Regions from separate parts of the Lactobacillus sp. W8093 genome, predicted to be linked through region 1. Evidence: riboswitches for the same ligand, from Rfam matches in the RefSeq annotation. Region 1 holds a riboswitch; the other holds the start of a gene.
The links. A riboswitch is a leader RNA that binds a small molecule or an ion and turns the genes downstream of it on or off. The one in region 1 is predicted to bind FMN.
Positions count from the first base shown of each region.

Region 2: it holds a riboswitch for FMN, as region 1 does, so the genes downstream of both, H3T47_RS03150 (ECF transporter S component) here and ribD (bifunctional diaminohydroxyphosphoribosylaminopyrimidine deaminase/5-amino-6-(5-phosphoribosylamino)uracil reductase RibD) in region 1, are expected to answer to the same signal.

Region 1 is NZ_JACFRL010000001.1:72,533-76,802, reverse strand. It holds gene H3T47_RS00325 (FGGY-family carbohydrate kinase) at 1-401, opposite strand, end outside; gene H3T47_RS00320 (glycerol-3-phosphate responsive antiterminator) at 414-962, opposite strand; gene H3T47_RS00315 (class I fructose-bisphosphate aldolase) at 1,022-1,834, opposite strand; FMN riboswitch at 2,082-2,215, shown strand; gene ribD (bifunctional diaminohydroxyphosphoribosylaminopyrimidine deaminase/5-amino-6-(5-phosphoribosylamino)uracil reductase RibD) at 2,336-3,397, shown strand; gene ribE (riboflavin synthase) at 3,382-3,987, shown strand; gene ribA (GTP cyclohydrolase II) at 3,999-4,270, shown strand, end outside.
Region 2 is NZ_JACFRL010000003.1:171,720-175,989, reverse strand. It holds gene cmk ((d)CMP kinase) at 1-527, opposite strand, end outside; gene H3T47_RS03155 (LysM domain-containing protein) at 579-1,070, opposite strand; gene H3T47_RS03150 (ECF transporter S component) at 1,174-1,854, opposite strand; FMN riboswitch at 1,942-2,056, opposite strand; gene H3T47_RS03145 (pseudouridine synthase) at 2,084-2,803, opposite strand; gene scpB (SMC-Scp complex subunit ScpB) at 2,803-3,411, opposite strand; gene H3T47_RS03135 (segregation/condensation protein A) at 3,401-4,141, opposite strand; gene H3T47_RS03130 (reductase) at 4,138-4,270, opposite strand, start outside.

The sequences.
Region 1 (4,270 bases):
GAACTCCAAATAGTGGCGTAGGTTCTAGGTCTGACAGCTGTTTCATAATTTTTATCAGCAAGCCATTTTTCGACAATAGCACTGGCCCTATTATCTGTAGAAATAATGCCGTTGCGCACAAACTGACCATTCTTACCGATTAAGTAAAGGCCATTACCATGACCAGTCATACCGACCCCGGCAATTTCTTTCGGGTTAATTTTTGATTTTTGCAAAACATCATGAATGACCTGAAAGTTTACTGCTCTTAATTCAGACATATCCCTTTCAGTCCAGTATTCATGAGGTGTTATCATTTCCGTATATATTGTGGACTTTGCAATTTCGTTGCCGGCAGCATCATAAATAGCTGCCTTAGTTGAAGTACCACCATTATCTATTCCCATTAAATATTTGGTCATTTTATACCTCTTTCATTGCCATAATTTGCTATTACTAGTAGTAATGCCAGAAAATCCTAATCTAAAAATCTGATCGACCATATTTAAAGTTTTAATAAAACCTCCGGCAAATAATTTAGAACTTATGTTTAATTTAGCTAGATCAGCTGATTCAGCTATTGCTGAACATGCTGGCAAAACTTCAATAGCATCAAACTTATTATTTTCAAGTATTGCGCCGGTTCTTTTAAGAGAACGGCTGTCAATTAAGAAAAAACGATAGATCACGTTGAGGCCAATACTCTTTGCAATATTGCCTGCTTGAATATTAGTAGTAAAAACACCATCCACTTGGTACATGTTTTTAAGTAACCGCAAGCCTTTTGCATCTGGTGCAAAACCTGCAATTAATTCCAAATGTACAAAAGCTTTTTTTCTGAATTTATGAACGTACGAAGTTTGTTTAATTAAGTTTCCTATATCTGTGTTACTCAATAGAATAATTGATGCCTTAGACTTACAAGCAAGTTGCAATAGTTTTAGCTCTCTAACTGAGGGTATGATTGTTTTCTGGTTCTGCATTCAATTTCCTCCAATTAAATTATTACTAGGCTTTATTAAAGAAAATTATTAAGTGGTAATTAGGATTTGGTAGTTGAATATATTTGAAGAGCCTCCTCAACTGTTTTGCCATCATGGACAATTGCAGATAGAGCTGCTACCTTACCAACTGGGTTAGGGTCTTGGGTAATATTTCTTCCGGTTGCAATTCCGCAAACTCCAGCTGTCATTAAGTTGTGGACATATTCGAAGTAGGTCTTGTTGTCAGTTTTTGGTCCTCCCAAAGCAACTGCAGGACGTCTGGTATTTTCTACAATTTTTCTGTCAGTCTCAATATCACCAGTAAATCTCGTTTTAATGACATCGGCACCGTATTCAACGCCTAATCTTGCTGCCGTTTTAATATAGTCTGGATTATCTGAGTTAGGTTCTTGGTCAGAAACGGCGTAAGAACAAGGAAGGGTCTCAGCAATCACTGGCACGTTCCATTCCTCGCCTTGTTTTGCGAGCCGCGCTAACATTTTATGAGAAAATTCTTCTCTACCACCTTGACTACCAGGGAAAGTCATGCAGACAACGCCGCTTGCTCCTAGTTTTAATGCATCAGTGACATCGAAGAATTGTGCTGTTTCGGGAACGCTGCTGTCAAAAACATTAACCGAACCGTCTACTCTTAAAATCGTCGGCACATCAATTAAATCTTGCGCAAATAATTGAGCTTGTCCGTATGTAACTAAGGCGCAGTTAAGTCCATACTTTAATAACTGATGAACGCTTTTGACTGAAAAATCTACCCCGTCTGTATTAGCGGAAAAACCGAATCCGTCTAAAGCGACAATAATCGTTTTGCCATCTTTACCAAAAATATTATTTAAACGTTTTGCTTTATCCATTTGTAATCTCCTTTTCTAATTGAAGTCAAAAAAAGAAGGTCCAAATAAACCCAAGTGCAGAGTTCTGCACAGGTTTAATTGAACCTTCTAATTTTCTCGTTCAGTTTTATATTTTGTTACGATGTAAGCATAGCAGTATTTGAAAACGCTGTCAATGAAATTTGGCAAATTGTTTTAGTAATAATTTTTCAAAGCAAATGCTATTGCTCATATCGTATAACTATACTATACTTGAAATAGTTGAATACGGTTTCTTCGGGGCAGGGTGCAATTCCTTACCGACGGTGACAATTAATAATTGAAGTCCGTGACCCGCGTTTTGCGGTGGAACTAGTGAGAGTCTAGTACCGACAGTTATAGTCTGGATGGGAGAAGAACAAACAAGATTAGACAGAAAACTCGCGTCGTTATTAAACTTCGCTGAAATCTTATTTGATGAATAAAAAAATAAGCCTCGTTGATAAAATCAACGAGGCTTTTTAATGCTTAGGAAGTGAGATAGTGCAAGACAAGGATTATATGCAAATGGCAGCCCAAGAAGCTGTGAAAGCAGAAGGGATGACTTGGACTAATCCATTAGTTGGTGCGGTTTTAGTTAAAAACGAGCAAGTTTTAGCAACGGGCTATCACCATCAATATGGCAGAGAACATGCTGAAGTGAATACGTTAGCGCATTTATCTGACCCTAAAGAGGCTCAGGGAGCAACCTTGTATGTCACTTTGGAGCCTTGCAGTCATTATGGCAAACAGCCTCCTTGTTGCAAAAAAGTAGCCGTAGCTGGAATCAAAAGAGTAGTTATCGGTCAGGTTGATCCTCATCAAATTGTAGCAGGTAAGGGCATTAAATATTTAGAAAGTCATGGTGTTCAGACTGAGGTCATTGGTGGCACTGAAAATTTAAATGTTGCGTATAACTTTTTTTATCGGCAAAAAAGACCGTTTGTAACACTTAAATATGCAATGTCTATTGACGGCAAAATTAATGCTGCAGGTAAAACGAGAACGCTTTTGACTGGGGATGCAGCTCAAATAGATGTGCAAAAGTTGCGCCTGCAAAACCAAGCAATTTTAATCGGGGCCAATACCTTACGAATTGATAATCCGCTGTTAACAGTTAGAATTAAGAACTTACCACAGCCACCAATTAAGATTGTGTTAACTAGGGATGCTAATCAGCTTGATTTTTCCAGTCAGATATTTAAGACCAGTGGTGAAATTTGGCTGTTAAGTACAACCAATTTGTCGCAAAAAGTAGCTGAAAACGTCCATTGCTATACTGCAGCTAATTGGACACCAACAAAAATAGTGCAATTTTTAGCTGAACATGAAATTCATTCATTATTAGTTGAAGGCGGCAGCAACGTACAGGCTCAATTTGTAGCAGCCGGTTTGGCGGACGAGATAGTAACATACGTAGCTCCTTTAGTTTTAGGCGGCACTGGTTTACCAGCCGTGTTCGGACAGGCTTTAGCGAAAAAAAGTGACTATCAACTTTTGGATGTTAAGAGATTCAATCAAGATATCAGAATTCGCGTGAGGAGAAAAGAATGTTTACAGGAATAATTCAAACAACGGGTACGATTACCCGCTTGGAAATTAGTGAGCAACATGCAAGACTGGGTATTTGCGCTCCAAAATTAGTTCAAAAAGATTTGCCTTTAGGAGCAAGTATTGCCGTTAATGGTATTTGTTTGACTGTTACCGATTGGAGCGATAATGACTTTGCGGTAGACGTAATGCCGGAAACGATGAAAAGGACTAATTTAGGCCATTTACAAAAAGGTAGTTTGGTAAATTTAGAGCCCGCACTAGCACTGAACGGCAAACTAGATGGTCATATTGTTGCGGGTCATGTTGATACCATAGCTGAACTGGTAATAAGAAACGAAAATGAGAATTCCATAGAATTAGAATTCGCAGTACCACATAAGTATGCTCCCTTTATTGTTGAAAAAGGGTCGATCGCTATTGACGGCATCAGTTTAACCGTCACGATGGCAGAGAATGATCATTTTGGCGTAAGTTTAATTCCTTATACCATCCAAAATACTACGCTTGCTCATTATCAAGTGGGCGATAAAGCAAATATTGAAGTGGATATGATTGGTCGCTACGCAGTTAAGCAGATTCAGGCTTGGAAAAAAGAATTATGATGGAGAAAAAAATGACAGAACAATTGAATGAAAAAATGCAAAAAGTATTACAGCATATGTTAAAAGGTGGATTAGTTATTGTCGCTGATTCACCGCAGCGTGAGTCTGAAGGGGACATGATTGGTTTAGCAGAAAAGGTTACACCACAAGCAGTTAATATGATGATCACTAAGGCTCGTGGATTATTATGCGTACCAATGAGCAAAGCGTATGCCGACCGTCTGCAATTGAAACCAATTGAAACTGGCTCGAACGATACTTTTGGCACGGCTTTTACTCTTAG
Region 2 (4,270 bases), on a different contig from region 1:
GCAATGTCATGTTCAATTTCTGCAAGTGATTGATCTACTTTAATGCCTCTCTCTTTAAAGTCCTTCATTCTTCTTTCAGCACGGGAATGAGCAGAAGCAATCAAAAAGATTTTTACAGCAGCATTTGGTAAAACAGTGGTACCAATATCACGACCGTCCATCACCACATTCATTTTGCCAGCCATCTGCCTTTGTAATTTGACCATCTTTTCCCTTACCCCAGCAAGAGCTGATACTTGAGAAACATGAGCTGAAATATCTGGCGTGCGAATTTCTTGTGAAATATCTTTTGTACCCACAAAGACCTTTTGTTGACCCGCAACAGACTTCAGTTCAATATTTTCCTGATCAATAGCAGCCAATATGCCCTTTTCATCACCATAACTAAGTTTGTGTTCCCGCGCCAACCACGTAGATGCGCGGTACATTGCCCCCGTATCAATATAAGTGAAATTTAACTTTTGAGCGATAATTTTTGCTACTGTACTTTTACCAGCAGATGCTGGACCATCAATTGCTACTTGCATTCCAATAAAAAAGGGACTATTGACTATTAGTCCCTATTCCTTTCTATATTATTATTGTCTAATCTTTAATGTTTGTCCTATATCAACTTGACTATAGGGATCAAGTTGATTTAACTGTGCTAAATAGCCTACAGACATATTAAATCGGTTGGCAATACTTGTTAACGAATCACCACTTTTTACAACGTATTGTTTTACAACTGCACGTTTCTTTTGAGGCTTAGTCTGAGATTTTTTCTTTGACTTTGTCTCAGTTTTAGTCTTAGTTTTACTTTTATTTATAACTTTTTTATTTTTAGCAGGCAAGTTTTTAGCTTTGGTATGCTTAATTGTTTTTTTACTTGTTTTACGTACTTCAACAACTTTGCTGGCAGAATTATTATTTCCAGCCAAATGATGAACTACAGGAACAAGAGCTACTAAAACAACAACCAACAAAACTATTAGGGCAAGCCAGCCTTTTGATACAGACTTATATGTCCTGACCCTTGATTCCTGAGGACGTTCATAATGATGATATGGACCCTCTTGATTATGATTCATCGTGAAAACCTCCTTACCTAACCTGCTTAATTTTAGCATATTTGCTATTTAAGTGGACAAAAAAATCAGTCATTTAATAGACTGATTTTGGTTTTTTTCTATATTAATTTTTTAAATTAAAGTTTCTGCGTACAAAAGGCTTAAATGTTCGTAAAACCGTTTCAAATAATAAGTAAACAACTACACCATTAATTGTTCCTTTTAACAGATTAAATGGCACAATAATGCCAAAAATATAAGCACTCATAGAAGGAATATGTAACAATTGACCTAAATAAACCTTTTCTGTAAAGGCAAGCAAACCAGTATAGCCATGGATTGCCGGTAAGTTAGGAACTGTAGTCACCGCATAAAAAGGTGTTAACACTAGAGCATTGAGTACGGATAAAACTATAGTCATCGCCACAATTCCCAAAACAATTCCTACTATTGGTTGTAAAAATTTTTTCGAGAAATTCTTTTCATCTTTACTAATATTTTTAGTTAAATAATAAAATGGCAAAGCAAAAGAAAGTGAAGCAAGAAAAGCTGCCGTTTGTCCAACTATACTTGGTAAAGCAAAGCCCTTATAAATTAAATTGATTAACATCCGCACAAATGCAATGAACGCACCGGGTCCTGGTCCAAATAAAAATGTACCAATTGTAATGACTACGTCTGAAAAATCAAATTTTAAAAAACTAGTCAGCAGTGGAAATTCAAGCAGCATTAATATATATGCAATCGTTCCAATTAAAGTATAGGCTACTATGTTAGCTAAATTACTAGATTTCTTTTTATGCAAGATTCTTACCTCCAAAAAAATACATGGTCTGTTGCTCCTAGCAACAGACCATGTAAAAGTAAGCTATAGATCTTGGCTTTTAGTTCAGTCTGTCTTCTTTCATCTAGACTTTAACTATCGGTATCTCATTAGATTCCACCACTATCGTGGGTCGTGGACTTACACCACCGGTCGGGATTTTCACCCTGCCATGAAGACAACAAACTTATTTTTAATTTCCACATATATGTTAATCTACGTCCTTTAATCTGTCAACTTCTTCATGAGTTAATTCTCTATATGTGCCAGAAACTAAAGAAGCAAGAGTTAGAAAAGCATATTTTTCACGGGCTAATTTTTTAACTTGATGGTTTACAGACTTAAACATTCTTTTGACTTGATGATATTGTCCTTCATGAATTGTTAACTGCACAATTTGGTTATTCTTTTTGCGATCGGTCTTAATGATTTTTACTTTGGCAGGTGCACATCTATGCCGATCAATTTTGACACCATTTTTCAGTTGACCAATTTCTTCAGGCGTAAGCTGACCTGTTATTTTTGCCACATAAACCTTGGCCACATTATTACGTGGGTGCATTAACAAGTTAGCTAATTCTCCATCATTAGTCATCAGCAGCAACCCTGAAGTGTCATAGTCAAGTCTTCCGATTGGATATAGCCGGTACGGTAAGTTTTTAAAATAATCAACTACTGTTTTCCTGCCTTTATCGTCACTGGCAGTAGAAACTACGCCGCGTGGTTTATAAAACAAATAAGTATGTAGACTCTCACGCTCAATTGGCTCACCATCAACAGTAACGTTACTAAAAGTGTTAACTTTAGTTCCTAGCTGAGTAACGACTTTCCCATCAACCGTTACTCGTCCTTCTACAATCATCTTTTCAGCCTTGCGGCGTGAAGCAATCCCAGCTTCCGCAATTACTTTTTGCAACCGTTCTAAAACCATTATTTTTCTCCTTTTTGAGTTTTTGCAATATTTTTATCAGCCTGTCCCTTGGCCGCAAATAAATCTATTTCGCCTTCAGCGTTTACACTATCATCCTCAAAGTCTTCAATTAAGGGCAAGTCTGCCAGACTGTGATAACCAAAATATTGTAAAAAGTAGTCACTGGTCACATATAAGTTTGGGTGACCGGGAGCTTCTTTTTTACCATCTATTTTAACTAACCCGCGCCAGATTAATGTTTGCAGCGCACCAGAGGAATTAACGCCTCTAATTTCATCAATTTCTATTCTGGTTATAGGCTGCTTGTAAGCAATAATCGACAATATTTCAAGTGCAGATTGACTCAAGCTTTTTGTTAAATCTTTTTGAAAAAAGTGCTCAATGATCGCACTCATTTCGGGACGAGTAGTTAATTTATAGTTGTCATTAATATGCTGTACTTGAAGACCTGAATCAGCATTTTCCAGCAGCTTTTTTTGTAATTCTTTGGTCAGTTCACGCAAAGCAGGCTTGGTAATTTGCAAAAGTTCACATAAATTTACATCTGTAATACCAGCATCACCAGCTACATATAATAGTGCTTCTAACTGCGCTATTTTACTTGTCATCACAATCAATTCTTTCTAAACAAAGATCGCCAAAAGTCCTTTTTTGTAGCACTTTTACTTGTTGTTTCTTACATAGTTCAAGTAATGCTAAAAATAAGCCAATCACATCGGATAAGGTTCTCATTTCCTTACAACACGAAAAAAAACTGACGGTCTGATGTTTAGCTAACTTTTTTTGTAAAAAATGAGCCATTTCTGCTACAGAGGTTTCGTTTACATTAACCGAAACGATATCAGGCTGCCTAATTTTCATTCGTTGCAAAATTACTATAAAAGTATTGGTTAATTCCGTAGCTGTGATCTGCCCTTTTGGTAAAGGCTGAATCTTTTTATTTTGGGGAACACTTTCTTCCTTAGCAGCAGTAATTGGAACTTCTTCGTTTCTTTTTTTAAAATAAGCTGAAACCTTTTTAAATACTGAGTAGGTTACTAGTTGCTGCACTAATTCATCCCGCGGATCTTCCTGTTCTTCGTTTTCATCTGCAAAATCATTATGCGGTAATAATGATTGAGATTTAATGCGCAAAAGCATTGAAGACATCACAAAGTATTCTCCTGCTATTTTGAGATTTAATTGTTGCATTTCTTGCAAATAGGCCAAATATTGACTGGTAATTTGAGCAATCGGAATATCGTAAATATCAATTTTTTGGACTTTGATTAGGTGCAGCAATAAGTCCAAAGGACCTTCAAAATTAGGTAATTCCAAAGTTAGGTTTTCACTCATTATCTCGTGTCCTTTTTAAGATATTTAATCAGTTCAATATATTCAGGAACAGCAGTAATAATTTTTTGCGGATTAGCCTGGGCCAATTCATTGACTGCTTGTGCCACATACTTTTCCTTACGATAATCAGGA